Regions from separate parts of the Rhodococcus sp. 2H158 genome, predicted to be linked through region 3. Evidence: predicted binding sites of a transcription regulator. Region 3 holds the regulator's gene; each other region holds the start of a gene.

Region 1 (9,600 bases), on a different contig from region 3:
CAGCAGCGTCGGGGTCAAGGCCTCCTTGATCAGCTTCTTGGCGCCGCCCGCGGTCTCCACGGTATCGGTGCCGAGCCACGTCACCAGGGCGTCGACGTCGGCGTAGGACGCCATGTTGGCCGGGACCACCCACAGCGCCGCACCGGAGCGTGCGCTGCGCGCATACAGCTCCTTGTAGAAGCCGAGGCGGCTGTCGTTCAGGCTCGACGTGGTGACCACGACCGTGGCGCCGCCGGCGAGCAGCTTCGCCGCGACCGCGGCCGCGATCCCGCCCTTGCTGGCGCCGGTGACCACGGCGACCTCGCCCGCGTACTCGGCGTCGCCGGTCTGCCGGGCGGCCGTCGCGACGGCGTCGAAGACCTGCGCGAGCTCCGTGCGGCCGGCCTCGGTGGCCTTGCCCGCCCAGAACGTGGCGTGCGCGGCGACCGTGGCACCCGCACCGGCGAACCGCTCCGCGCCGATCTCGGCACCGAGCCAGATGCGGGCCAGGTCCTCGCGGGCCGTCGCCCACCGGTCGTCGATCAGCACGGCCTTGCGGGCGTCGAACGCCGGTGCGACCAGCCGCGGCCAGTCGGAGCCGAGCTCCGCCGAGACCAGGTCGACCAGCTCGGTGTCCGCCTTGTCCGCGAGGTCCGAGGCCGCGTCGGCCAGGCCCAGCTCGGACAGGATCAGGCGGGCGGTCTTGGCGAGCACACCGTTCGAGCCGGTGATGCCCTCGGCGAACTCGCCGAGCGCGGCAGCGTCGACGGTTGCACCGCCACCGCCACCGGCGGACGGCATCGACACCGCGACGCCGCGGCGGCCGGCGACCGACTGCACGGCCGCGTCGATCAGCTTGTCGACGGCGGCACCGTCGGACAGCGCGCCGTCGGAGAGGCCGCCGAGCGCACCGCCGCGGACGGACGAACCGTCCCGGCTGCCGAGCGCGACCTCCGCGGTCACGTGCGACGCCCAGCCCTCGCCGAGACCCCACACCTTGGTGACCCGGTCGGCGACGTAGGCGGGACGCTTGCCCGACGGACCGAACACCTTGCGCAGGTGGTCGTTGATCGAGTCCGACAGCACCGGACCGAAGGGCCGGTAGGTGCGGGCCAGGCGATCGACCGTGCCGGCAAGCGCGCCCATGTCGGCGTCGGCCGCACCGTCGATGGCACCGAGCGACAGCTCCGAGCCGAGGTCGACGAGCAGCTGGTTACGTCGCGAGGACACGCCGTCGCACAGCGCCTCGATCGTGTCGGCGGGACCGATCTGATCCGGGCGCAGCTTCGTCCACAGGGCGATGAGCACCTTCGTGGCCTCGGCGGCCTTGAACGCGATGTCGTCCGGACGCGGGCCACCCGCGGGAGCGGCGGGCGCGGCGGCCGGAGCGGCGGCCGCGGCCGGAGCGGCCGAGGAAGCCTCGGCCGAGGCCGGCTCGTCGTCCTCCACCGGCGCCGGATCGACGTCCGTGGAGTACACGACCGAGGCCTCGCGCTCGATGTTGAGCACCTCGACCGGCTGCCCGAAGCGGCCCGGCAGCTTCAGCGTCTGCGACGCCAGGTTCGCCACCGTCGGGGCGGCACCGAGGCCGACCTCGACGAACCGCTCGACACCCAGGCCACCGTCGGCCTCGTCGGCGAACAGCAGATCCTGCGTCTCGATCCACCGGACCGGGGACGCGAACTGCCACGCGAGGAGCTCGGCGAGCACCACACGGCACAGCTTCGAGGGGTCGGCCGCCCAGGTGTCGAAGTCCGCGAGGACCTCGGCCAGCGGCTCGGACGGCACCAGGTCCGCGATCTCCTGGACGAACTCCCGGCCCAGGTTGAACGGCTTGGGCACCAGGTTCGGGACGTAGCGCCCGATGAGGATGTCGGGATCGATCTGCTCGGGCAGCAGGTTCAGCAGGCGCTGCCGGAAGTCGTCCACGCCGCCGCGCAGGACGGTCGAGTGGAACGGCACGTCGATGCCCGGGACCAGGATGAACGCACGCTTGCCCCCGAACTCGGCGACCTTGCGCTCGATCACGGACTCGAGGGCCTCGAGCCCGGCGACCGTACCGGCGATCGCGTACTGCGAGCCGCGCAGGTTCAGGTTGACGATCTGCAGGAATTCGCCGGTCTCCTCGGCGACCCCGGCGACGAACGCCTCGAGATCGGCGTCGGCGACACCGAACTGCGACGGCCGGATCGCGGCCATGCGGTAGTTCGAACGGCCCTGCTCGTCGCGCGGCACGAGGGCGTGCATCGCCGACCCGCGGCTGAACACCACCTCGAGCACCGCCTCGAGCGGCAGCACCCCGGCGACCGCGGCGAGCGCGTTGTACTCGCCCACCGAGTGGCCGGCCAAGAGCGCGCCCTCGACGAAGGCACCGGCCTCACGCAGTTCCGCGATCTGGGCGACACCCAGGGTCGCCATCGCGGCCTGGGTGAACTGGGTCAGGTGCAGCACGCCGTCCGGGTGCTTGTGGGTGACGCCACGGGCCTTGAGCACGGTCGGGTTGTCACGCACCACGGCAAGGATGGAGAAGCCCAGGGCCTTGCGGGTGTGCTTGTCGGCGCGATCCCAGATCTCCCGGGCGGCCTTCGAGCGGGCGCGGGCGTCCAGGCCCATGCCGGGCCGCTGGATGCCCTGGCCCGGGAACGCGTACACCGTGCGCGGGGCGGCGGTGCGGCCGGTGGCGACCATCACCAGGTCGCCGTCCACGCGGCAGCTCACCTCGACGATCTCGGCGCCACGGTCGGTAGCGATGCGGTCGACGCGCACGTCGATCTGCGCACCGGGACGCACCATGCCGAGGAACCGGGCGGTCCACGCCGTCAGGCGGCGGGCCGGCAGCTTGGCGTCGGCCTCGAGGGCGGTGACGACCTGCTGGGCGGCGGCGGACAGCCACATGCCGTGCACGATCGGGGTGCCCAGGCCGGCCAGGAGGGCGGCGTTGTCCGAGGTGTGGATCGGGTTGTGGTCGCCCGACACCCGCGCGAAGGCGCTCATGTCGATCGGGGCGACGATCACGGCGTCGCGGCGGCGGCGACGCGGGGTCTCCACCGCGTCCTCGCTCACGGCACCGCCGGCGCGGACCGGATCGGCCAGCTCGGCCTTGCCGGTGCGGCCGCGGATCGCGAACCGCTCGATCAGGGTGGCGACCGTGGTGTCACCCGAGCCGTTGCCGTTGTCGGCGGTGATCTCGACGTGCACCTCGACGACCCGGCCGAGGTCGGTGTCGGCCACGTCCTGTGCCTCGGCCTTGACGCCCAGGATCGACGGCTCGGTCGGCAGACCGTCCTTCACGTCGACGGCGTGGTCGAGGTGGACCAGGTCGAGCATGCCCTCGATCACCGACAGGCTGTCGTCGGTCTGCGCGGCGCCGAGCGCGGCGAACACCGCCGGCCAGCACGCGCCGACCAGGACGTCGGGCACACCGTGGCCGCTCGGGGTCAGGTTCAGCGGCAGTCCCGAACCGGTGACACCGGCGTGGTCGGCGATCTTCTCCGGCAGCCAGCCGAGGGTGATGCGGGCCGCGCCCTTCTTCACCGCGGGCAGCTCCTGCCCCGCGGCGACACCGAGCAGCGCCGACATGGACGCCGACGCGTCGTCCGCGGTGACGACCGGGGCGCCACCGGTGTGCACGGTGGCGGGCACCGTGAGGCGGATCTCGACGGTCTTGTCGCCGGCGAGCGGCACCGTCAGGCCCACGTGCTCGGCGTCGAGAACGCTCAGCGTCGCGCCCGTCGCGCCGTGCACGGCGGCGGTGTCGGACTCGACGGACCACTCGTCCAGGTCGCCGAGGCGGTGCACCGGGTTGACGGTCTGCCGGCCGGCCCAGTTGACGTCCGGAGCCGACAGCACGGCGTCGAGCAGGCCGGCCGCGAGGTCCTGGTGGCGGCGGGCCGCGATCTGCACCGGCTCGACGCCGGCCGCGATCAGCTCGTCGACGGCGGCCTTCTCGAAGCGGTCGAGCAGCTCACCGACGGGCTCGTCGGCGCGGGTGATGCCCGCGACGGCGACGGTGCCCGGGATGATGCAGACCTGATCGGCGCTGTAGCGCGGATCGTGGGCCTGCCACAGGGAGTCGGACCGCCACCAGCGACGCACGTCCTGGTCGACGACCGGCACGAAGTTCACCGGCTTGCCCGGGGTGCGGCACAGCGTGACGAAGAACGGAACGTCGGCCGGGTGCAGGACCACCGAGTCGGCGTCCGGGAACTGCTCGGTCAGCGCGGCCAGCGCCGCGTACGGCCGGTCGAGGGCCGCGTCGTCGGCGAACAGCGTCGGGATCGGGCCACGGTCGGCCGGGTGCAGGCGGGACTCGGCGCGCTGCAGCATCTCGTGGAAGCGGGCACGCCAGGTGACGTCGATCCACGGGCTCTCGGCCGCGTCGGCCACCTCCTGCGAGCCGACGGCCAGCTCCAGGTAGCGCGCGAGCCACTGCCCGTAGGTCATCTCGGCGACGTCGCCGAAGTACGGCTTCGCGGTGACGTCGAGCGCGGCGATGATCTCGTCGCGGCGCGCGGCCACGGCCTCGGCGTCGCCCGCGACCTCGTCGAGCAGGCGGCCCGTGCGGGACGCCGCGTTGTCGATCTCGTGGATGTCCGCGCCCAGCTGGCTACGGCCGGAGGCCATGCCGCCGGAGGCGGTGCCGGCCCCGACCCAGTCGGGGGTGCCGGGGGTCTCGACGAGCATCTGCTTGACCTCGGGCGACGTGGTCGCCTCGAGCGTCGCCATCGCCGCGGTGCCGACGAGGATGCCGTCGAGCGGCATCGCCGGGAAGCCGTGGGCGGTGGACCAGCGGCCGGTCAGGTAGTCGGCGGCCCGCTCGGGGGTGCCGATGCCACCGCCGACGCACAGCACCAGGTTGGAGCGGGTGCGCAGCTCGGCGTAGGTGGCGAGCAGCAGATCGTCGAGGTCCTCCCACGAGTGGTGGCCACCGGCGCGGCCGCCCTCGATGTGGACGATGACCGGGTAGTTCGGCACCTCGTTCGCGATGCGGATCACCGAGCGGATCTGCGCCACGGTGCCCGGCTTGAAGGCGACATAGCTGATGCCGGCCTCGGTCAGCTCCTCGATGATCGAGACGGCTTCCTCGAGCTCGGGGATGCCGGCGGTGACGACCACGCCGTCGAACGGCGCGCCCGCGGCGCGGGCCCGCGGCACCAGCCGCTTGCCACCCACGTGCAGCTTCCACAGGTACGGGTCGAGGAACATCGAGTTGAACTGCACGGCGCGGCCCGGCTCGAGCAGCCCCTTCAGCTCCTCGACGTGGTCGGCGAAGATCTGCTCGGTGACCTGGCCGCCGCCGGCGAGCTCGGCCCAGTGGCCGGCGTTGGCTGCCGCGGCGACGATTTTCGGATCGACGGTGGTCGGCGTCATGCCGGCCAGCAGGATCGGGGAGCGGCCGGTCAGGCGCGTGAATGCCGTCTCGACGCCCTGGCGGCCATCGGGCAGGGTGACCGGCTTCGGCGCGAACGCGGACCACGGCTGCGGCACCTCGGGCTCCGCGCCCGGGGTCAGCAGGTTGCGCTGACCACCGCGGGTGGCGGCGGCGATGATGCCCACACCCTGGCCACGCAGGCCCGAGCTGGTCATACGGGTCAGCAGCTCACCGGGACCCATGTCCAGGATCCACGAGGCGCCGGCCGCGACGGCGTCGTCGACGAGGGCGACCCAGTCGACCGGGTCGACGAGCACTTCCTGCGCCAGCGAGCGGGCGAGGTCCGCGTCCAGGCCGCAGCGGGCGGCCCAGTCGGCGACCTGCTCGACCGCGTCGGCGAGAGCGGGGTGGTGGAAACCGATCTCGGCGGAGACCGGCTCGAAGGTCGGGGCGAACACGGCACCGCCGCGCTTCTTCGCCTCACGCTCGCGGGTCTCCGCGGCGGAGATCTCCTCGCAGCGCTGCTGCACGCGAGCCAGAGCGGCCGGCGGGCCGGACAGCACGACGCGGCGGCGGGCGTTGCGGATGGCGACGACCGCGGAACGCTGCGGGTCCTGGTCGGCGAAGACCTCGGCGACGACGGCGCGCAGGCGCTCGGGGTCGACGTTCGCGACGGCGAGCATCGGGAAGCGCTCGGCGCCGGCGATGATGCCGCGGCGACGGCCGACGAGGGTGGCGGCGGCACCGATGAGCTGGGCGATCGCGAGGATCTGCCCGTCCTTGGCGCCGGCGGCCTCGGTGGCCGCGACGGCCAGCACGCCCTGCGAGTGGCCGATCACGGCGGCCGGGGCCTGGGCGGTCACGTCGAGGCCCTGGTTCGCCAGCGCGCGCAGCGCGGCCACCTGGGTCAGGAACACGCCGGGCAGCGAGACCGCGGCGGAAGTCAGCGTGGACTCGGAGGGGCCGGAGACGGGCGTCTCGTCCTCGTCGGCGACCTCCTGCTCGAGCATCCAGGCGATGGGGTCGAAGCCGCTCGGGCGCACGACGACGAGGTCGTGCGCGACGGGCGCGAGGAGCGCGGTGGCCTCGTTGACCAGTTCCGTCAGGACCGGCTCGAGCCCGTTGTCGCGGCTGAGTTCTTCGAGGGAGCTGAGCCAGGGAGCGCCCTGGCCACCGAAGGCGAGTGCGTAAGGCTCCCCGGCGAGGAGCTTGTCGACCAGCGCGCCCTTACGGGAAGCGGGGGCGTTGCCCCGGTCACTGGCGCGTCGTGATGCCTTCGAGTTCCGTCCGTTGTCGGCTGGTGTGGTCTCGTCGATCGTCACGCGTGTAGTTCCTCTCCTGAACACCGCAAGGGCGTGGTCTCGTGGCCGCCCGCGCCGCCGTTGGCGTTCTGATGGGCTCTGATCTGCTCGTTCGGGCTACCCAAGAGTGACACAAAATCATGAGGGGTTCCTCATGTTTTGTTCCGCGCGGGTTACCTCCCCCGAAGGGGCGCGTGAGATCACTCACAGCAGGTCGGAGAAGTGACCGGTTGGTAGGGAGAGTCCGCGCAGGCTGCGCGGCTACATGGACGTCCATCAACCTGAGGAATCCCTCAGGTTGATCGTTACGCAATCGTTACCATCTTGACTGACCGCGAAACGCGTGCATGAGGGCACTTTCGGCAATTTGTCGGCGCCGTCCGATACAGTCCCGCGCATCGAACATACATTCGATTCAGGGGGGATGATGGGACGGTCGACGAAGTACACACGGGAAGTCCTCGAGGATGCGGTCCGAAACTCGACGAGCGTTGCGGGGGTAATGCGCTACTTGGGCCTGGTGCCGAGCGGGGGTTCGCACCATCACCTCAGTCGCCGGATCAAACGGCTGGGCATCGACACGTCGCACTTCACCGGATCGGCGCACACCAAGGGCAGTCATGCCCTGAACCGTCTCGCATGGAGGGAGGTGCTTGTCTGCAAACCGACCGGCGCTCCCCGACAGAGACCGAATCTGCTCCGCCGCGCCCTCATCGAGTCCGGTCGTCCCTACAAATGCGAGGGGTGTGGCATCGGCACTGAATGGTGCGACTACCCGATAACGCTCCATGTCGACCACATCGATGGGAACCCGAATGATTCCCGTCCGGAGAACATCCGCTTCCTGTGCCCCAACTGCCACAGCCAAACCCCGACCTGGGCCGCGAGAAAACGCTTTGGCGCCCGATAGGTCGAGCGAGGAAGGACGGATGTAGTCGCGTATGGTGACGCTGGTAGGCGCGAGTGGCGGAACAGGCAGACGCGCGGCGCTTAGAACGCCGTGTCTTCGGACGTGGGGGTTCAAGTCCCCCCTCGCGCACCACGTGACCTCGCCCACGGCCCCCCGACCGCTCTTGGCAGGTCGAGGGGCCGCTCGGGTACTTTTGATGACGTGTCCGAGAACCGTCCGCCGCGTCGCCTTGCCCTCGTCGTACTGGTGGCGGTCGCCGCGGCCGGCTGTCTCGGTCTGGGTTTCTGGCAATGGACACGGTTCGAGGCCGTGGGCGGCACGTTCCAGAACCTCGGCTACGCCCTGCAGTGGCCCGCCTTCGCCTTCTTCTGCGTCTACGCCTACCGCCGGTTTGTGAAACTCGAGACCGAGGACGCCGAGAGCCAGGCCACGGGTGCGCCGCGCGCGTCGGAACCGAAGGAACCCACCGAGATCCCCGAGGATCTCCTCCCCCAGCGGCCCCGCACTGGGCTCGATCCGAGCGCGGCCGTCGATCCGGACGACCCGGAGGCTCGGCAGATGCTGGAGTACAACGATTACCTCGCGCAGCTTGCGCGCAGGTCCGATAGGAGCGCTCAGTGAGCACGACCCCCGAGCAGGCACCCGACCAGACGAGCGGTTCGACCGCGCCGCAGTCCCGTCCGGAAGCCGACCGGAAGAAGATTGCCTCGGCCCTGACGCGGTACCGCGCGCTCGCCTGGATCACCGGCGTGTGGCTGCTCGTGCTCACCGGCGAGATGGTCGCGAAGTACATCCTGAAGGTCGAGAACGTCCCCGGCTGGATCGCCGTGGTCCACGGCTGGGTCTACGCGGTGTATCTCGTGCTCACACTCGACCTGGCGATCAAGGTGCGCTGGCCCGCGGGCCGCACGATCGGCACCCTCCTCGCCGGCACGATCCCGTTCCTGTCGTTCTTCGTCGAGCACCAGCGCACGAAACAGGTCAAGGCCGACTTCGGCGTCTGACCGGCCGGCCGATCGGCGCGCGAAACAGCAAGCCGCCCACGCGATTGCGTGGGCGGCTTCTTGTTTCGCGTGGGAGCGCAGGCTTCGCGCCGCGGCGGCGGGCGTCAGCGGGCGAGCGCTGCGAGATCGGGCACCAATCGTGCCAGTGCGCGTCCGCGGTGCGACGAGGCGTCCTTCTCCTCGGCGCTGAGCTCGGCGGCGGTGCGCTCCTCCCCCTCGGGCCGGAACACCGGGTCGTAGCCGAAACCGTTGGCGCCGCGCGGGCTGTGGACGATGGAGCCGCGCCACTCACCGCGCACGACGTGCACCGCGATCTCGCCGTCGTCACCGGGGACGGCGAGGGCACAGGCGGAGACGAATGCCGCGCCGCGGCGCTCGTCGGGAACGTCCTGCAGCTGCCCGAGCAGCAGTTCGGTGTTGGCGTGGTCGTTGCCGTGCCGCCCCGACCACCGGGCGGAGAGCACCCCGGGCATCGCATTGAGGGCATCGACCTCGAGTCCGGAATCGTCTGCGACGCACGGCATTCCGGTCGCCGTCGCGCCGTCGCGCGCCTTGGCGGCCGCGTTCTCCTCGAACGTCGCGCCGGTCTCGGGCGCCTCGTCGTAGGGCGGCACGGCGTCGAGTCCGACGAGGTCGATCCCCTCGATCCCGGCGGCGTCGAGGACGCGCTGCAGTTCGCGCAGTTTCTTCGCGTTCCGGCTTGCCACGAGCACCTGCACCCTGTCAGACACCGAACTTCTTCCTGGTCCGCTCGGGTGTCACGGGCTGCGGCAGCGTGCCCGGGTAGGGGGCGTCGAGCGCCTGCTTCTGGATCTCGCACAGTTCGGCGATGCCGGCGAGCGCGGAGTCGAGCATCTTGTCGAGGGTGGACCGGGCGAACGTCGCACCTTCGCCGGTGCCCTGGACCTCGACGAGGGTGCCGGTGTCGGTGGCGATGACGTTCATGTCGACCTCGGCGCGCACGTCCTCCTCGTAGGGCAGGTCGAGGCGGACGCGGCCGTCGACGACACCGACGCTCACGGCCGCGATGGCGCA
Region 2 (9,600 bases), on a different contig from region 3:
AGCTCCGGCATGGTGAGCACCGTGGCCCCGTTGTCGATCTCGTATCCGGGCCCGGCGTGCACACCCACCCGCCCGCCCACGGTCGCCTCGCGCTCGAGGACGGTCACCTTCCGGCCCGCGCCGAGCAGGTACAGCGCGGTCGAGAGCCCGGCCAGTCCGGCCCCGACCACGACGACCCGCTCCGCGCCGGTCACGGTGCGCATCAGGCGGCCCGCCGCGTCGCGTCGAGCGCCGCCGCCCGCAGGCGGGCTTTGCCTTCGTCCGTCGCGCCCGAGCCGTCCAGGGTCGCCAGCGCGGCGTCGGTGAGCGCGGCGATGCGGCGTTCCACCCGGTCCACGGCCCCGAGCTCGGTGATGACCGTCCGCAGCCTCTCCACGTCCGCGTCGGACAGGTCCGAGCCGATACTCTCGCGCAGCAACCGCGCGGCGCCGGGGTCACGGGCGTCGGCGGATTCCAGGGCCAGCGCATACAGCACCGTCCGTTTGCCCGAGCGCAGGTCGTCGCCGGACGGCTTGCCGGTGACCTCCGGATCCCCGAACACCCCGAGCAGATCGTCGCGAAGCTGGAAGGCGAGCCCGATGTCGGTGCCGAATTCCCGGTAGGCGGTGATCAGCGCGTCGTCGGCACCGGCGAGGGCCGCGCCGAGGTGCAGCGGCCGTTCGATCGTGTACGCGGCGGTCTTGTACCGGTTGACCCGCATCGCCGCGGGGACGGACTCGTCGGCCGACACCTCTCCGGCGATGTCGAGGAACTGCCCGCCGAGGACCTCCGTGCGCATCGCCGACCACACCGGTGCGATCCGCGCGGTCGCGGCCGGGTCCAGTCCCGCCTCCCGCACCATGTCGTCGGCCCAGGCCAGAGCGAGATCGCCGAGGAGGATCGCCACGGCGGCACCGAACTGCTCGGGCCGGCCGCGCCAGCCCGATGCGCGGTGCCGGTCGGCGAACTCGACGTGCACGGTCGGGAAGCCGCGCCGGGTGGTGGACGCGTCGATGATGTCGTCGTGCACCAGGGCGCAGGCCTGCACCAGTTCGAGTGCGGAGCAGACCCGCAGCACCGCGGGCGCGTCGAGCCCCGACGGGTCGCCGCCGGCCCCGAGCCAGCCGTTCCACGCGAACGCCGGGCGTACCCGCTTGCCGCCTCGCAGCACGAACGATTCGAGTGCCGTGACGGCCTCGGGGTAGCCGCCGCCGATCGGCTCCACGAGTTCGATCCGGGAGACGAAGAAGTCGCGCAGGGCGCCCTCGACGAGATCGGGGAACAAGGCGGCGGGCACGGGTTCGGATCCGGTGAACAGGGCGTCCTCCTGGTCGTGTGTGGACGGGCCCGTCGGGCGACGGTGGGTGCGGCCACGGATCGAGCCCGAAAGGCGCCGGGCACACCCGAGCCCACCCTATCCGGCGGTCGCGGGGCTTGCCCCGGTTCGGCCCGCTCCGACGTGCCCCTATGCTGGTCGGGTGACTTTCGATTCCGACAGCGGGCCGGACGGCGGCGGAGAATCCCGTACGCCGTCGGTGGTGGACCGACTCCGTGCGCCCCGAGGCGCACGGATCCCGTTCTCGGTGGAGTTCTCCCCGCCGCGCGACGCCGACGCGGAGGCGCGCCTGTGGCGCGCCGTGCGCGAGTTCGAGCGCCTCGGCCCGGCCTTCGTGTCGATGACGTACGGAGCGGGCGGTTCCACCCGCGACCGCACCGTCCGGGTCACCGGTCAGCTGGCGCAGGAAACCACGCTCCTGCCGGTGGCACACCTGACCGCCGTCGGGCACAGCATCGACGAACTGCGCGCCATGGTCGGCGCATACGCCGATCGCGGCATCACCAACATCCTGGCGTTGCGCGGCGACCCGCCGGGCAACCCGCTGGGCGAATGGACCAGGCATCCGGAGGGCCTCGAGTACGCCGAGGAACTCGTTCGGCTGGTCCGCGACCTCGGTGACTTCCACGTCGGGGTGGCGTCGTTCCCCGAGGGGCACCACCGCTCCCCGGACCTCGAGCACGACACGCGGTACCTGGTCCACAAGCTGCGCGCCGGCGCCGAGTACTCGATCACCCAGATGTTCTTCGACGTCGAGGACTATCTGCGGCTGCGGGACCGGGTCGTGGCCTACGACCCGGAGCAGGGCGCCAAGCCGATCATTCCGGAGATCATGCCGATCACGTCGCTGCGTACCGCGCGGCGCAGCCTCGAACTCTCCGGGTCGAGGCTGCCGGCCGCGCTCGAGGAGCGCCTCGTCCGGGCCGCCGGGAACGGCCCGGAGGAGGACCGCGCCGCCGTGCGCGAGGTGGGCATCGACGTCGCCACCGAGATGGCCGAGCGGCTCATCGCCGAGGGTGCGCCCTGCCTGCACTTCATCACCCTGAATTTCGCCCGGGCCACCCGCGAAGTGCTGGCCCGGCTGGGCATCGCGGTGCCCACGGCGGTCTGACCGAGCGGTCAGGGCAGAGGCCTGTCCTTCCAACCGAGCCGGCCGGCGCGCCGCGCGCGGAGCGAGTCGATCGTCAGCGCCGCGAACCCGCACACCGCGAACGGGTGGGTGAGTGCGGCCGCCACGTCGGACGGTCCGGGGTCACCGCCGCGTTCGGTCGCACGGGCCAGGGTCCGGGAGACGACAGCCGCGGCGGTGCCGGCCACCCCCCAGCGGCGGACCGGTCCGCGGCCGAGGAGGGCCGCCGCGGGAGGCAGCACGTAGGTCGCCGCCGCGGCGACGAGCACCACAGCGGATCCGACGGGCGGGCCGAACGCCGACCACAGCCAGCGCGTGTACCCGGCCCGCAGCGGCGCAGCGCCCTCGTACATCCGGCAGGACGCGACGTTGCCGGCCGCGGCCACCATCGTGCGCCGCCCGGCCCGGCGCAGTGCCCGGGCGAGGTCGAGGTCCTCGGTGGGACTGGACGCGACCGCGACGTGCCCGCCGACAGAGGCATACGCCGGCGCGTCGAACACCAGGAACTGGCCGCACGAGACCGCGGTCGACGGCCGGCTCGAGCGGTGGGACACCGCGACCGGCACCGTCGCGAACCAGGACCAGAACAGCAGCGGCTGCACGAGCTGTTCGGCGGCGGAGCCGGCCCGCTGGAAGGGCCACGGGGTGAGCAGGTCGGCCCGCCGGTCCCGCAGCAGCGTCACCGCTGCCGCCACCGCGCCCGGCTCCAACCGCACGTCCGCGTCGACGAAGACGACCACGCCGGACGGATCGGTGGCCGCGTACGCGCGGGCGCATGCCGCGGCCTTGCCCGTCCAGCCGGGCGGCGGCGGCGCCGTCGAGCGGATCACCGTGACGTGGGGATCGTCCCCGGCTGCCAGCCGGGCCGCCTCCGCGGTGCCGTCGGCCGAGTCGTCGTCGAAGATCACCACCCGTAGCCGGCGCAGACCCCGCTGGGCCCGCAGATCCGCGACGAGGTCCGGCAGGCGCCGGGCCTCATCGCGGGCCGGGACGATCACGGTCACCGGTTCGTCGACCACACCGCCGGGGGCGAGCCGGGGCAGGGTGAGGCGATTGGCGACGGCGACGGCAGCTCCCAGCGTCGCGGCGGCGGCCCCGGCGCGGACGACCCCGACCAGCGCCCGCATCGCCCTAGGACGCCGTCGCGTCGTCGCGGGTGCGCTGCCGCGGGAGAGCGGGGTTGCGGTTCATCCAGGCGAGGGCTCCGATGATCGCGGCGACGCCCATCGTGACGCCGGCGACGATACCCGCCCAGCCGGCGAATCCCCGGGTATTCGGGTCGGCGTAGCGGACCTCGGCGCGCAACGTGCTCACCTCACCGGCCGGCAGCTTCCACGTGACGATCGAGTCGGATTCGCGGGTGCCGTTGGTCGTGGCCACCCGCGCCGGAAACGCGATCGTGATCTGCACGTCGGTGCCCTGCACGGGCACCGACTCGAGATCGACCTTGCCGTTGACGCTCACCAGGTCGCCGGCGCGCTGCAGCGCGAGCTGGAAGGTGCCCGAGGTCTGGTCGGACATCGACCCGAGCTGTTGCACGTCGCCGAAGCTCAGATCGCTGAAGAACACCTGGCTGCCGACGTACCCGTCCTGGTCGTACTCCTGCACGCGGACCCTGTCGGCGAGCGAGTCCGGGGCCACCAGCTGCGGTCCCTTGTCGTTCTCGTCGGCGGGGATGGTCGCGGCGACGATCTGCCCGGAGACGCGGTCGTCGGCCGACACCCCCATCGTCGCCTGCACCCGCAGGCAGCCGGCGAGCACGGGGACGAGCAGGAGCAGGAGCGCCGCCGAGAGGGTCCGTCGGCGGGAGCGGGGCGAGGTGGGCAGCTGCACAGCGCCATCGTGCCAGGAGCGCGGGGACGTGTCAGACGCGAGCCCCTGCCCCGGCGCGTCGCCGCAGCGACCACAGCAGCGGGACGCCGAGCACGCTCATGACCGCGAAGCCGTAGACGGCCGAGTACCGCAGCTCCGGGGCGCTCAGGAGCGCGCCGTGGGCGAGCGCAGACCCGAGCCACGTCCACAGGAACAGCACCAGCGGCACGGTGTCGTTGCCCGGTTGTACCCGGCCGGTCCGGTCGAGCAGGTCCAGCCCCACCGCCATCAGCGTGGCGACGACGACCCAGCCGAGATAGTTGGTGAGCGGGATCTGCTCGATGCCCGGCAGGCCGCCGCCGTTGCACCAGCTCCACTGGCCGTCGGACACCATCTGCGGGTCGAGGTACAGGTCCCAGCCGACCATTCCCACCGTGGTGAGCGCGATCCGGGTCACCCGCTCGCGGTTCCCGCCCGGCCACGACATCCCGCCGCGCCGGGCGAGCAGCGAGGCCACGTACCAGACCGGGTACATCCCCGCCGTCCAGGCGAGCGGCACCACGAGGGGCACGTCGAACAGTGCGGGACCCAGCCGGTCGGTGGCGTACGCGTAGCAGCCGTACGGGTACCCGGTGGCGGTCCCCACAACCTCGGAGGCGAAGCCGACACCCGCCGTGATCACGAAGAACCCGGCGGTCCAGGCGAGGCCGCGCCGCGCCGCCGCGTGCGCGAGCCCGGCGGCCGCGAGGAGAGTGACCACGGCGACGGTGACGACGTCGCGGGCCTGGCCGGTGGTCAGCGGATAGGCGATCTGTGCGGCGATCGCGCCGCCGGCGAGAACGGCGGGCAGGCGATTCATCGCCGCCACCGCCCCAGCACCCGGCGCAGGGGGCCACCCCCGGAGTCGGCGAGCGCGCGCTGCGCGGCGTTGCGCCCGCTCGCGCCGGAGACCCCGCCCCCGGGGTGGGTGGACGCGCCGGTCAGATAGAGCCCGTCGGCGCCCGGCACCCGGTGCCCGGACAGCTCCGGCAGCGGCCGCCACATGAACATCTGGTCCAGCGACATCTCCACGTGCATGACGTTGCCGCCGATCAGGCCCAGTTCGCGTTCGATCTCGTGCGGGGTCTGGATGTGCCGGTGCCGGACGGAACCGGCGAAGCCGGGGGCGAACCGTTCCATCTCGGCGATGATCCGATCCGCCTCCGACTCGGCCAGTGCGGGCCACTGCCGGCCACCGGAGAGCCGGTACGGGTGCCACTGCGACCACAGGGTCACCTGGTGTTCGCCGGGCGGTGCGATCGACGGATCGAGCGCCGTGAAACTCATGGCCAGCACAGCCGGCCGCGGCGGTAGTTCCCCCGCCAGTGCCGCGCCGTGCGCGAGCCGGAGCCGGGCGCGGTCCTCGACGAGCAGTTGCAGGCCCCGCACGGCGTCGGACTCGTCGGCGGGACCGCTGGGGTACCGCGGCAGCGCGTCGGTCGCCAGGCGCAGCACCATGCCGATGCCGGGGCCGACGCGGATCCGGCGCCGCCATGCGTTCAGGCGGGCGCGGTCGAATCCGCCGCGTTCGAGCAGGTCGAACGTGGTCAGCACGTGGCAGCCGGCGATCACGGTGCGTGCGGTGACGGTGCGTCCCGAGTCGGTACGTACCGCCCAGCCGTCCCCGGCCCGGCGGATCTCTGCGGCGGCGTCGCCGAGGGTGACGACGCCGCCGTCGACCGCGAGGCGGGCGGCCAGGGCCCGGGTCAGCGCGCCGCTTCCGCCGACGGCCCGGCCGGGCGGCAGCGTGTGCATCAGCGCGGCGAAGCCGACCATGGGGGCGGTGCCGGGTTCGGACATCGGGGGGCCGGACTGGGCACCGAACCAGGCGAGGGCGGCCTTGAGCGGCTCGTCGTCGAAGTGCTCGTCGAGCAGGGCGTCGCCGGTGGTGAGGAACTGCCGGGAGAGGTCGCTGCCGCCACTGCCGGTGTCGAGGCCCCAGAAGGACGAAAGCAGGTGCCGGCCGGTCGGCGGCACCGAGAACGAGCGCATCACCCGGGCGCTGCGCGGACCCCACACCGACACGAAGCGGCGGTAGGCGTCGGCCTCGCGCGCTCCGCATGCGGCCTCGACGGATCGGCAGGTGCGGTCGAGATCACGATGGAAGACGATGCCCGGACGGTCGCTGCCCACGGGGGCGGGCGCGAACGCCCACGGGTCGCAGTCGACGTAGCGCAGGCCGTGGGCGGCGAGGTCGAGTTCCTCGACGATGCCGGTGTGCCGGATCATGACGTGGGCCGACGAGCCGCGGTCGACGGCGTGCCCCGGGAAGCGCTCCACGGTCGACACGGCGCCGCCGAGCACGGTGTCCTTCTCGAGCACCTCCACCGACCAGCCGGCACGGGCCAGATAGCACGCGCTCACCAGGGCGTTGTGCCCGGAACCCACGACGACGGCATCGATCACCCCGCCCACGCTACGGACCTTCGAGCGGAAGGTCCCGTCCCAGGACGGCGAAGGGGCGGGCGTCCCCGGTGAACCGGAACTGCCGGACGACGTCGCGGAACCCGAATCGCCGGTACAGCCGCCAGGCCCGGTTGTCCTCGCCGGCTATCTCGGGAGTGGACAGCAGGACCGTGCGCTCGGGGCGGTCGCTCAGCAACCGGCGCAGGAGCGCCTCCCCGATGCGGTGACCCTGGGCGTCCGGTCGCACGTGGAGTTCGGTCAGCTCGAAGTAGTCGCCGAGGACTGCGTCGATCGTCTCCGGGGGGTAGCCGGCGTGGCGCATCCCGGTCCGCACCTGCTGATTCCACCACTGGTGCGGCGACCCGCGATAGCCGTAGGCGATCGCGACGAGCGTCGACGGTTCGTCCGGCAGTGCCGCCGCGACGGCTTTCCATCCCGGCCGGGCGGAGTGCTCGGACCACATGGGCGCGCGGTGGTACTCGGTGCCGCGCGGGTATCGCATGGCGGCCACGTAGATGGGCAGCACCTCGGGCAGTCGCGCGCGGAACTCGGCAGCGGACAGATCGACGAGGATCGGCGCCGCGCCCCGCGGGGTCGCATCCGTACTCATGACGGGGACTGGACCGCCTTCCCTTGACGACGTGTCGGTAGGTGCAGCTATATTGAATACGTCGAACGGATGTTCGATACCGGGGATCCGGCGATGTTCGAGGGAAGCGAACATCGCCGGATCGCCGGGGCCGTGACCCGGCCGGTGCCCCGGCGGGGTGCAGGAGGTGTTCGGAGTGATGATCACGTCACGAACCGCACAGTCGGGTGCGACCGGCCCGCGGGCCGTCGGCCGATCGGACTGCGCCGCCCGCCCGGTGTCGTCGCGCGCCGCGACATTGCTCGACCGTGCCGACGAGCTGCTGTCGGCGGCCGCCGGCACTCCGGAACCGTCCGAGCGATTCCACCTGGCCTATCTCGCCGCCCTGCGCGGTGCCGGCGCCGTGCTCGCGGGCGCCGAGTTGCGGGCGGTGCGGCCGGCGCGGCGTCCCCGCACCCGCAACGCCTGGGTGCTCATGGCCCGCGCGGAGCCGGAGTTCGCCGCCTGGGCGGACTTCTTCGCCGATCGTTCGGATACCCGCGCGGCGATCGAGGCGGGGGTCACGCGCTCCGTGCCCGCCGACGAGGCGAGCCGCTTCTACGACGAGGTGGGCCGCTTTCTCCACGAGGTGGAGGACTACCTGACGGGCGCGGACGACCGGTCGGCGTCCGGGAATTCGGGGTCGGGGGGCGACCGGCGCAGCGCATGATCGGTGCAGGGGGCAGCCCGGGTCGTTCGACGGCCCGGGCCAGGGTCGTCGGTCCGTCATACGCAGGACCTTCGGAACCGTGATCGAACTCGAATCCCCAGTTGGTGGTCCCCGCCGGGATGTACTCGTATTATTGAGCCAGGCGGCCGTCAAAGTCGGCCCCCCGTCGATCTGGACCGCAGATCCGGCGGCCACCGTTTTAGTGCCGGGGGAGGTACCGTGCCACTCTCCGAGCACGAGCAGCGCATGCTCGAACAGATCGAGAGCGCGCTCTATGCTGAGGATCCCAAGTTCGCCTCTACCGTCCGGGGAAGCCGGATGGGGATGGCGTCCAGTCGGCGTCGGCTCCAGGCCGGCGCGTTGTTCGCACTGGGTTTGGCGTTGTTGATCGCGGGCGTCGCCCTCCCGGTGAAGCCGGGTGGGTTCCCGATCATCAGTCTCGTCGGATTCATCGTCATGTTCGGCGCGGGGGTCCTGCTCCTCCTCGGAGGCAAGCGCGGTCCAGGCGTCGGTGACGGTCCCCGCGGGGCAAGCCGCGGTGCCGGGGATGGTAGGTCCCGCGGCGGCCGCAAGTCCGGTGGAGGGTTCAGCAAGAGGATGGAGGACCGCTTCCGCCGGCGTTTCGAGCAGGAGTAGCGCGACAGTACTTCCACGCGAGTTCTCACGAACGGCGCGTCCCGCCACGGGACGCGCCGTTCGGCGTTCCCGGACGTGCGTCGGCCGCGGTATCGGGCGCCCCACCGTCCCCCACGCTCGTGCCCCACTTCCGCCCACTTCGGCTCTCGGGACCGGCGAGCAGCGGACGCGACGGAGCCGACCAGCGTGTTTCCCGCCTCCGGGTTCGCTGTCCTGCGCCCGCGTCCCAGTCCACGCGCCGCGGCGCTGCCCGCGCCGTTCGTCGTCGCCCACTCCGCCCCACCCGCCGTGAACTGCGCACAGTCGAAAAACGGCGCCGCGCGTGGGCGCGTAAGCGGTTGAACGTGGGGGAAAGTGGGGTAGTGTGGGTCGCGGCGGAGGGGTTCCTCCGTCGGGTAGGAGGCAGGGTCCGGCCGGGGCGTGGCGGGGGGTGTCGAGTGTTCCTCGGTACCCACACGCCCAAGCTGGACGACAAGGGGCGGCTCACGCTGCCCGCGAAGTACCGAGACGAACTGGCGGGAGGGTTGATGATCACGAAGGGTCAGGACCACAGCCTTTCCGTCTTTCCGCGCGACGAGTTCGCCGCCCTGGCCGAGCGCGCCGCCGCCGCCTCGCGGAGCAATCCGCAGGCCCGGGCGTTCCTCCGGAGTCTGGCGGCGGGAACCGACGAGCAGCGTCCCGATGCACAGGGCCGGATCACCCTGTCCGCCGCCCACCGCAAGTACGCGGGGCTCACCAAGGACTGCGCCGTGATCGGTGCCGTCAAGCATCTGGAGATCTGGGACGCGGCGGCGTGGGAGCACTACCTCGCCGAGCACGAGGAAGAGTTTTCGGAAGCGAGAGACGAGGCCCTGCACGACATTCTGTGACCGGAACCGCAGCAGCGACCGCAGTGCCACCGCGGCGAGTGCCGCGAGGCCTCTGCCCGACAGCGACCCTGACACACTTCCCCAGTGCCAGGTTCG
Region 3 (9,600 bases):
CCTCGCCTCGGTCGTGCTGCAGATGACGGCGCTCGGGCTCGGTGACCTCGCCTCGTTCCCATTCGTCGAGGCCCCCGATCCGCGGGCCGTCCGCGACGGTATCGCGCTGCTCGAGGAACTCGGTGCGCTCGAACCGCCGTCGAAGGACGAACCACCGAAACTGACCGGCACCGGACGCGAACTCGCGCTGTTGCCGGTCGATCCGCGCATGGCGCGGATGATCGTGGAGGGTCACCGCAACGGGTGCCTGCGCGAGGTCCTGATCATCGTTGCGGCGCTGTCGATCCAGGACGTGCGCGAACGGCCGGCCGAGTTCCAGCAGGCGGCGGACGAGAAGCACGCCCGGTTCGCCGTCGAGGGCTCGGACTTCCTCGCGTACCTGAAGCTGTGGGACTACCTGAAGGAGCAGCGGAAGGAACTGTCGTCCAGCCGGTTCCGCAAGATGTGCCGCGACGAGTTCCTGCACTGGCTGCGGATCCGGGAATGGCAGGATCTGCAGGGCCAGCTGCGCCAGATCACCCTCAACCTCGGGTGGGAGACGCGGCATCAGGACGTCGGCCACGACGCGATCCACCAGTCGCTGCTGGCCGGGCTGCTCTCGCACGTCGGTGTGCGTGAGGGCGAGAAGCGGGACTTCCTCGGCGCGCGCGGGACCCGGTTCGCGATCTTCCCCGGCTCGTCGCTGTCCAGGAAGCCGCCGCGCTGGGTGATGGCCGCCGAGCTGGTCGAGACGTCGCGGCTGTGGGCCCGGGTCACCGCGCGGATCGAACCCGAATGGGCCGAGAAGCTCGCCCCGCACCTGGTCAAACGCACCTATTCCGAACCGCACTGGTCCACCAAGCGCGAGGCCGCCATGGCCTACGAGCGGGTCACGCTCTACGGCATTCCTCTGGTCGCGCAACGGCCCGTGCAGTACGGCCCGATCGACCGCGAGGCCTCACGCGAGCTGTTCATCCGGCATGCCCTCGTCCAGGGCGAATGGCGGACGCGTCACAGGTTCTTCCACGCCAACCGTGAGTTGCTCGAGGACGTGGAGGCGCTCGAGCACCGGGCCCGCAGGCGCGACATCCTCGTCGACGACGAGACGCTGTTCGAGTTCTACGACCAGCGCGTCGGACCGGAGGTCGTCTCGGCGCGGCACTTCGACGCGTGGTGGAAGAAGGAGCGGCAGAAGAATCCCGACCTGTTGACCTTCACCCCGGAAACGGTGGTCAACCAGGAGGCCCCCACCGTCCTCGGCGGCGACTACCCCGACGCGTGGCGGCAGGGCGATCTGCAGTTCCCCCTCACTTACCAGTTCGAGCCCGGCACCGAGGAGGACGGCGTCACCGTCCGCATTCCCGTCGCGCTGCTGGCCGGGGTCCGGCCCGTCGGCTTCGACTGGTCGGTACCCGGTATGCGGGTCGAGCTGGTCACCGCCCTGATCAAGACGCTTCCCAAGCATCTTCGCCGCCAAGTCGTTCCGGCACCGGACTTCGCTGCGGCAGCCCTCGCGTCTGTGCAGCCGCGGTCCGAGCCGCTCGTCAACGCGATGGCGCGGGAGCTGTCGCGGCTCGGCGCGGCGCGGATCGAGCCGAGCGACTTCGAGCCGACCGCACTGCCGGACCACCTGCGGATGACGTTCGCGGCCGTCGACGAACGGGGCGCGGTACTCGCGCGCAGCAAGAGCCTGACCGCGCTGCGCAGGCAGCTGGCGAACCGTGTCGAGGCCGAGGTCTCCCGGGCGGCGTCCAGCATAGAGCGCGCCCCGGCACTGGTATGGACAGCCGAGACGCTCGGCACCCTCGAGCCCACGGTCACACGCACCGTCGCCGGCCAACAGGTGACCGGATATCCGACGCTGGTCGCCGAGAATGGCGGCGTGGCCGTGCGGGTGCTCAGCACCCCGCACGCGCAGCAGGCCGCGATGCGCACCGGGCTGCGGGCCCTGCTGCTCGAGGCGGTCCCGATGCAGGCGCGCGCCACGACATCGGGCCTGAGCAACGGCGAACGGCTGGCACTCGGCCGCAATCCGGACGGCTCGTTCGAGGATCTGCTCGAGGACTGCCGGGCGTGCGCCGTGGACGAGCTGATCGCCCGGCACGGCAAGACGGTGCGCACACCGGACGAGTTCACCGCGCTGGCGAAGGTGGTGCGGGCCCAGCTGCCGGGCCGGGTGGCGGCGCTGCTGAAGCTCGTCGTCCCCGCCCTGGCCAGGGCACACGACGTGGAGGTGCTGCTCGAACGGGTGCGCGGCGAGGCCGCCGAGGACGTGCGTGAACAGCTGACCTCGCTGCTGTTCAAGGGTTTCGTCGCCGAACTCGGCAGTGCCCGGCTGGCCGACCTGCCCCGCTACCTGGCGGCGGCGGCACACCGGCTCGAATCGCTGCCGGCGAGCGCCCTTCGCGACCGGCAGGGCATGGACGTGCTGGACCGGGTCTACGCCGAGTACGACCGACTGCTCGCGCGGCTGCCGGAGGAGCGGGCCACGGCGGCCGATGTGGTGGCGGTCTCGTGGATGATCGAGGAGTTGCGGGTCAGCCTGTTCGCGCAGCACCTCGGCACCCGCGGGCCGATCTCGGAGAGGCGAATCCTCAAGGCCGTCGCGGCGATTCGCTGATCCGGCGACGAGGATCCCGGCGCGCGACGAACGGCGCGGCGTTCAGTCCGGGGACTCGGTCTCGCGCCGGTGCTGGTGCTCGCGCAGTTCCTTGATCTCGCGCTCGAAATCCTCTGCGGAGCTGAAGGACCGGTAGACGGAGGCGAACCGCAGATACGCCACCTCGTCCAGGTCCCGCAGGGGGCCGAGGATGGCCAGACCGACCTCGTTGCTCGGAATCTCCGGGGAACCCTTGGCCCGCACCGCGTCCTCGACCTGCTGGGCGAGGAGGTTGAGGGCGTCGTTGTCGACGTCGCGGCCCTGGCAGGCACGGGCCACCCCGCGCACCACCTTCTCCCGGCTGAACGGCTCGGTGACGCCGCTGCGCTTGACGACCGACAGCACCGCCGTCTCGACGGTGGTGAACCGCCTGCCGCACTGGGGGCATGCCCGACGGCGACGGATCGCGGCCCCCTCGTCGGCTTCGCGGGAATCGACGACGCGGGAATCGGGGTGCCGGCAATACGGGCAGTACATGTCGATTCCTTCGTCGTAGCCGTGCTGGCCGCGACGTCGGCGTCGAACCGATGCCGTCCTCCCGAGACCGGACTCACCGGCAGGCGAATCGCTCTCGGCGCGACCACACGAGGTGGTGTGACTGACAAGAGTCGACAATACCTGCATACCCGGGTCGTCGGCCGGATCCGGTACCCGCCCGTCCATGCCGGTTCACCGCGGCACGGAGGCCGGAACGAGCAGGGCCTGGCCGTCCCGCAGACGGCCGTCCGACATGGCATTGAGTTCGCGGATCCGCTCGATCGCCTCGGGGCGGGGCAAAGCCGGAGCCACCCGCGCCGCGACGTCGCCGAGCGACTCCCCCACCTGCACGACGGTGACGTCGGTACGTGTGGCCCCGGCCGCGACCTGGCTGGTGCGCAGGTGGGCAATCCCGAGCAGTCCCGCGGTCGCGACCGCGGTCAGCAGGGCCGTCGCCAGTACGGTGCGCAGGCCGGACTGCGCGGTCCCGGCGGGCCGGTGCGGGACGCGCGAGACCCGGACCGGAGCGCGCCGGTAGTCCACCACCCCCGGATCCGGCCGGACCGGCAGCCGCCGGTCCGCCGCCTCGTGCGGGCGCCGCGCGAGGTGCGTCGCCGCGGAGCGTCGTGCCCGGCCCTCGCCGTCCCGTCCGGTGTCATACTGCCCGGTACCGTCGTACTGCCCGGTGTCGTTCCATTCGGTTCGGCGAACTGCTGATGTCCTCATAGAGGCCTCCGTGTCGCTCGTCCGCGGGCCGGGGCCCGCGGCGGAACTTCGGTCACCGCTCGATCGACGGCGAGAATGATTCGATCACCTGTTCGAAAGAACGTGTGTTCGATGTGTACCACGCCGCTCCGACAAAGTCAGCACTACCGGCCGAAAATCTCGAACAGATGTTTGATAACCGGCCATCGGAGAGCTAGATTCGATCCATCACATCCAGCACATCCGACACACGACGCACGGAGGTCACGATCATGACGGACGGCCATCCCCGGGCCGGGCGGAGCCGGACGACCACCGCCGATCCGGCCGCCGGCCTGACTGAACGCCAGCGCCGCGTCCTCGAGGTGATCCGCGAATCGGTCACCGAACGGGGCTACCCTCCGAGCATCCGCGAGATCGGTGACGCGGTGGGCCTCAACTCCACCTCGTCGGTGGCGCACCAGTTGCGCACCCTCGAACGCAAGGGCTTCCTCCGGCGCGATCCGAACCGCCCCCGGGCAGTGGACGTGCGCGGCCTCGACGATCCGCAGCCAGCGGCCCCGCAAGCGCAGCCGATGGACGGGGTCGACACCGCCGCCGAGTCCGCGACGCCGGCCGCCATGGTTCCCGTGCTGGGCAGGATCGCGGCGGGTGGTCCGATCCTGGCGGAGGAGTCCGTCGAGGACGTGTTCCCGCTCCCGAGAGAACTGGTGGGGCAGGGATCGCTGTTCCTGCTCAAGGTCGTCGGCGAATCGATGGTCGACGCGGCCATCTGCGACGGTGACTGGGTGGTGGTGCGCCAGCAGAACGTCGCGGACAACGGCGATATCGTCGCCGCCATGCTCGACGGCGAAGCGACCGTGAAGACGTTCAAGCGCGTGAAGAACGACGTGTGGCTGATGCCGCACAACCCGATGTTCGAACCGATTCCGGGCAACGACGCCGTCATCCTGGGCAAGGTCGTCACCGTGATCCGCAAGCTCTGACGTCGCTCCCTGCGAACGCGCTCGGGCGGCGCCGCGGATCGCGGCGCCGCCCGTGCTCGTTCCGGGCCGGGACCGGTGCCCCGAGGCCGGTCAGAGATTCAGGCCGCGGCCGATGATGTCCTTCATGATCTCGTTGGTGCCGCCGTAGATCTTCTGCACGCGGGCGTCGAGATACGCCTTCGCGACCGGGTATTCGCGCATGTAGCCGTAACCGCCGTGCAACTGCAGGCACCGGTCGATCAGCTCGACCTGCTTGTCGGTGGTCCAGTACTTGGCCATCGCCGCCTCCTGCACGCTCAGGGTTCCGGCGTTGAGCTGCTCGATGCACCTGTCCACGAACACGCGCGCGAGGGTGGTCTCGGTGGCCAGCTCGGCCAGCTCGAACCGGGTGTTCTGGAAGCTGCCGATCGACTTGCCGAACGCCTTGCGGTCGCGGCAGTACTGCATCGTGTCCTCGAGCACGGCCTCCATCGCCGCCGCCGCCACCACGGCGATCGACAGGCGCTCCTGCGGCAGGTTCTGCATCAGGTAGATGAAGCCCAGGCCCTCCTCACCGAGGAGGTTGGCGGCGGGCACCCGCACGTCGGTGAAGTGCAGTTCGGCGGTGTCCTGCGCCGCGAGGCCGATCTTGTCGAGATTGCGGCCGCGCTCGAAGCCGGCCATCCCGCGCTCGACGACGAGGAGCGAGAAGCCCTGCGCCCCCTTGTCCGGGTCGGTGCAGGCGACGACGATCACCAGGTCCGCGTTGATGCCGTTGGTGATGAAGGTCTTGGAACCGTTGAGGATCCACTCGTCGCCGTCCCGCACCGCGCGGGTCTTGATGCCCTGCAGGTCGCTGCCCGTGCCGGGCTCGGTCATCGCGATCGCGGTGATGATCTCGCCGGAACAGAATCCCGGCAGCCAGCGCTGCTTCTGCTCCTCGTTCGCCAGCTTCAGCAGGTACGGCGCCACGACGTCGTTGTGCAGCATGAAACCGATGCCGCTGAAACCTCCGCGCGTGGTCTCCTCGGTGACGATCGTGTTGTAGCGGAAGTCCTCGACACCGCCGCCGCCGTACTCCTCGGGCACGGCCATGCCCAGGAAGCCCTGCGCGCCTGCCTTCTTCCAGACCTCACGGTCGACGATCTTGTCCTGCTCCCACTGCTCGTGGAAGGGAGCCACCTCCTGCTCGAGGAACTTCCGGTACGACTCGCGGAAAAGTTCGTGCTCGGGCTCGAAGAGGGTGCGTTCCATGTGCGCTCCTGTATCCGATGACGTGCGTCACGCTCACGGTAGACATCGGAGGACGGGTCTGACGCTGACAGGAACGAGCGTTATTTGTGACCGGACACGCCGGGCGGTCGGCGGCGCAGGTCCGCCAACCGCCGCAGGAGCGGGTAGGCGATCAGGATGCCGATCGAGCCCCACGCGATGCCGCCGAGTTCGACGGAGCCGACGGTGAGGGTGAGGTCGCCGATCCCGGCCACGAGCGCGGCGGCGGCCACCGTGAGGTTGACCGGATCGGTGAAGTCGACCTTCGCCTCCATCCAGATCCGCACGCCGAGGATGCCGATCAGGCCGTACAGGACCAGGGTGGCGCCGCCGAGCACGCCGTCCGGGACGGTGAAGACGAGGGCACCGAACTTCGGCGAGAAGGCGAGGACCACGGCCGTCGCGGCGGCCACCCAGTACGCCGCGGTCGAGTACACCCGCGTCGCCGCCATCACGCCGATGTTCTCGGCGTAGGTGGTGGTGCCCGAGCCGCCGCCGATCCCGGCGAGCGTCGTGGCCAGGCCGTCGGCGAGCAACGCGTCGCCGGCGACGTCGTCGAGATTGCGGCCGGTCATGGCCGCCACGGCCTTGACGTGGCCGACGTTCTCGGCGACGAGAACCACCACGACGGGCAGGGCGATCAGCACCACGGACAGCTCGAACGCGGGGGCGCGCAGCTCGGGCAGGCCGAACCACGCGGCGTCGCGCAGGGCCGCGACGCGTTCCTCGGCGAGGCCGCCGGTGACGGCGGCGAAGAGCCAGCCGACGATCACGCCGACGAGAATGCCGAGGCGGCCGACGAGGCCGGGGCCTAGCACCGTGACGAGCAGGATCGCGGCCAGCGTGATCGCCGCGACGAGCGGCTGGGCCTCGAAGGATCCGACCGCGACCGGCGCGAGGTTCAGGCCGATGAGTGCGACGATCGCGCCGGTCACGACGGGTGGCATCAGCGCGTCGACGACGCGGGACCCCAGCGCCTTGACGACGAGACCGACGAGCGCGAGGGCGACTCCTACGGCGACGATGCCGCCGAGCTGGGCGGCGGGGCCCTCGCCGGCCGAGGCCGCCAGCGGCGCGATGAACGCGAACGACGAACCGAGATAGCTGGGCACCCGGCCGCGGGTGATCAGCAGGAACAGGGCGGTGCCGACCCCGGAGAAGAGCAGCGTCGTGGTGACCGGGAAGCCGGTGATCGTCGGCACGAGCAGCGTGGCGCCGAACATCGCGATCACGTGCTGCATGCCGATGCCCACGGTGCGGGGCCAGGACAGTCGTTCGTCCGGGGCGACGACCTCGCCGTCGGCAACGCGACGTCCGTCGCCGTGCAGGGTCCAGCCGAACCCGGCCGTCCGCGTCCTCAGTTGTTCGTTCACAACGGGGAATGGTAGGCGCCGGCCGGCTCCGGGAGCAGGGCGCGGGGGTGACTCCCGACGCGGATCACGTCAGGCGAGCACCCGGGCCGCTGCCTCGCGCGCCTCGCCGGGGTCGACGGTGCGGAGCACTTCGTCCGCGGCCTCGCGGCACCGGTCGAGGGTGACCGTGGCCAGGCGGGAGCCGACGCCGGCGACGGCCGCTGCCGCACAGGACAACGATGTGACCCCCATGCCGGTCAGGACACAGCCGAGCAACGGGTCGGCTGCCGCCTCCCCGCACACCCCGACCCGCTTGCCGGCCGCGCGCCCGGCGGCGGCGGTGCGGGCGACCAGGGCCAGCACGGCCGGCTGCCACGGGTCGGTGAGGGCCGCGAGGTGCGGCGACATGCGGTCCGCGGCCATCGTGTACTGCGCGAGGTCGTTGGTGCCGATCGACAGGAAGTCGACGTGTTCGAGGAGACGTTCGGCGAGCAGCGCGGCGGCCGGCACCTCCACCATCACCCCGGGCACGAGGTCGCGGGCGCGGACGGCGGCGGCGAAGTGCGCGGCCTCCGCGACGGTCGCGATCATCGGCGCCATCACCCACGGCGCGGCGCCCGTGCGGGCGGCCGCGGCGGCGACGGCGTCGAGCTGCCGGTCGAGCAGTCCTTCGGTGGCGGTCGCGATCCGGATGCCGCGCAACCCGAGTGCGGGGTTGTGCTCGTCGGGATGGTTGACGAAGCGCAGCGGCTTGTCGGAGCCCGCGTCGAGGGTCCGCAGGACGACCTTCCGGCCGGCGAAGGCGGTGAAGACCTCCGCGTAGATCTCGGCCTGTTCCTCGACGGTCGGCTCGGTTTCCCGGTCCAGGAAGCACAGCTCGGTCCGGAACAGGCCGACCCCCTCGGCCGGGGTCTCGCGGGCGGCACGGGCACCGGCACCGTCCTGCACGTTCGCGAGGATCTCGACACGATGACCGTCCGCGGTGGTGCCCGGACCGGCCCAGGACGCGATGCGCGCACGCTCGCTGCGGTCGGCGGCGACCGCAGCGGCCGCGCCTTCGGGGTCGGGCTCGAGGCGGATCTCACCGGCGGCCCCGTCGAGGAGGACGCGGGTGCCGGCGGGAACGGTGTCGAGGTCGGCCGCCGCGACCACGCAGGGGATGCCGAGCTGCCGGGCGATGATCGCGGTGTGGCTGGTGGGCCCGCCGAGGGTGGTGGCGAGCCCGATCACGCGGGTCGGATCGAGGCCGGCGGTGTCGGCGGGGGCGAGGTCCTCCGCGAAGAGAATCGAGGGTTCCTCGGGCAGGTCGAGACCGGGTTCGGGGTGGCCGCTGAGCTCGGCGATCACGCGGTCGCGGATGTCGAGGAGGTCGGTGACGCGCTCGGCCATCAGCCCGCCGAGCTTGGTGAACATGTCGGCGAACTGGTCGGTGGCGCCGACGGCGGCCTCGGTCGCGCCGGCCCCGCTGCGGATCTTCGCGGCGACGGCGCCGAGCCAGCCGCGGTCCTCGGCGAGCTGGGCGTTGGCGAGCAGGACCTCGGCGGCGGCGCCGGAGGCCTGGCCGGCGCGGCTGCGCAGCCGGTCCGCGACGGTGGTCGCGGCCGCCCGGAAACGCTCCGCCTCGGCGTCGCGCGCGGTGTCCGGGATGCTCTCGAAAGTGGTGGGGATCTGCGGCCGCGGCGCGGGGCGCACGACAGGGCCGTAGGCAACCCCGGGCACGACGGGCGTGCCCCGAACGATCGACATCTCCGCCGCTGCGGGGATCACCTTCTCCATGTCTCCTCCTCGCCGCCCGGTGTGTCGGGATGGGCCTCCGGGGTATTTCTGTGATCGAGATTACTCCGAACCATTGACATGTCAACACATACGGGCGTAAAACAACATAAAACAACATTCGGCCGAAAGGGAGCCCGGCGTGTACGCAGAGGAACGGCAGCAGGCGATCGCCGAGCTGATCGGCCGACGGGGACGGATGTCCGTCGCCGATCTGGCCACCCGTTTCCGCGTCACCACCGAGACCGTCCGGCGGGACCTCGCCCTGCTCGAGCGGCTCGGCCATGTGCGCCGGGTGCACGGCGGCGCGATCCCCACCGCAGCGCTCACGGTGACCGAACCCGCGCTGAGCGAGCGCGAACACACCCACGCCGTACAGAAGGACCGGATCGCCGCCGCGGCGGCCCGGTACCTCCCC

What was found. Region 3 encodes LexA, which represses DNA repair genes until DNA is damaged. Its sites were predicted from a motif close to CGAACANNTGTTCG; they were not measured.
Region 1: the regulator LexA is predicted to act here: its motif matches at 7,051-7,064, upstream of ACWPOB_RS18615 (HNH endonuclease signature motif containing protein).
Region 2: the regulator LexA is predicted to act here: its motif matches at 7,374-7,387, upstream of ACWPOB_RS05590 (SAV_6107 family HEPN domain-containing protein).

The regions. Positions count from the first base shown of each region.
Region 1 is NZ_JBSNCE010000018.1:92,150-101,749, forward strand. Features, by position in the region: gene ACWPOB_RS18610 (fatty acid synthase subunit beta domain-containing protein) at 1-6,672, opposite strand, end outside; gene ACWPOB_RS18615 (HNH endonuclease signature motif containing protein) at 7,079-7,561, shown strand; tRNA gene ACWPOB_RS18620 (tRNA-Leu) at 7,609-7,693, shown strand; gene ACWPOB_RS18625 (transcriptional regulator) at 7,763-8,182, shown strand; gene ACWPOB_RS18630 (DUF3817 domain-containing protein) at 8,179-8,565, shown strand; gene rdgB (RdgB/HAM1 family non-canonical purine NTP pyrophosphatase) at 8,670-9,278, opposite strand; gene rph (ribonuclease PH) at 9,289-9,600, opposite strand, start outside.
Region 2 is NZ_JBSNCE010000004.1:185,403-195,002, forward strand. Features, by position in the region: gene crtI (phytoene desaturase family protein) at 1-203, opposite strand, end outside; gene ACWPOB_RS05555 (polyprenyl synthetase family protein) at 203-1,276, opposite strand; gene metF (methylenetetrahydrofolate reductase [NAD(P)H]) at 1,458-2,426, shown strand; gene ACWPOB_RS05565 (glycosyltransferase family 2 protein) at 2,435-3,571, opposite strand; gene ACWPOB_RS05570 (LppM family (lipo)protein) at 3,576-4,277, opposite strand; gene ACWPOB_RS05575 (carotenoid biosynthesis protein) at 4,309-5,115, opposite strand; gene ACWPOB_RS05580 (phytoene desaturase family protein) at 5,112-6,701, opposite strand; gene ACWPOB_RS05585 (GNAT family N-acetyltransferase) at 6,712-7,311, opposite strand; gene ACWPOB_RS05590 (SAV_6107 family HEPN domain-containing protein) at 7,490-7,999, shown strand; gene ACWPOB_RS05595 (DUF3040 domain-containing protein) at 8,219-8,635, shown strand; gene mraZ (division/cell wall cluster transcriptional repressor MraZ) at 9,073-9,504, shown strand.
Region 3 is NZ_JBSNCE010000009.1:143,284-152,883, forward strand. Features, by position in the region: gene hrpA (ATP-dependent RNA helicase HrpA) at 1-2,599, shown strand, start outside; gene nrdR (transcriptional regulator NrdR) at 2,642-3,115, opposite strand; gene ACWPOB_RS11105 (LysM peptidoglycan-binding domain-containing protein) at 3,308-3,841, opposite strand; gene lexA (transcriptional repressor LexA) at 4,093-4,806, shown strand; gene ACWPOB_RS11115 (acyl-CoA dehydrogenase family protein) at 4,897-6,039, opposite strand; gene ACWPOB_RS11120 (uracil-xanthine permease family protein) at 6,120-7,430, opposite strand; gene ptsP (phosphoenolpyruvate--protein phosphotransferase) at 7,500-9,185, opposite strand; gene ACWPOB_RS11130 (DeoR/GlpR family DNA-binding transcription regulator) at 9,325-9,600, shown strand, end outside.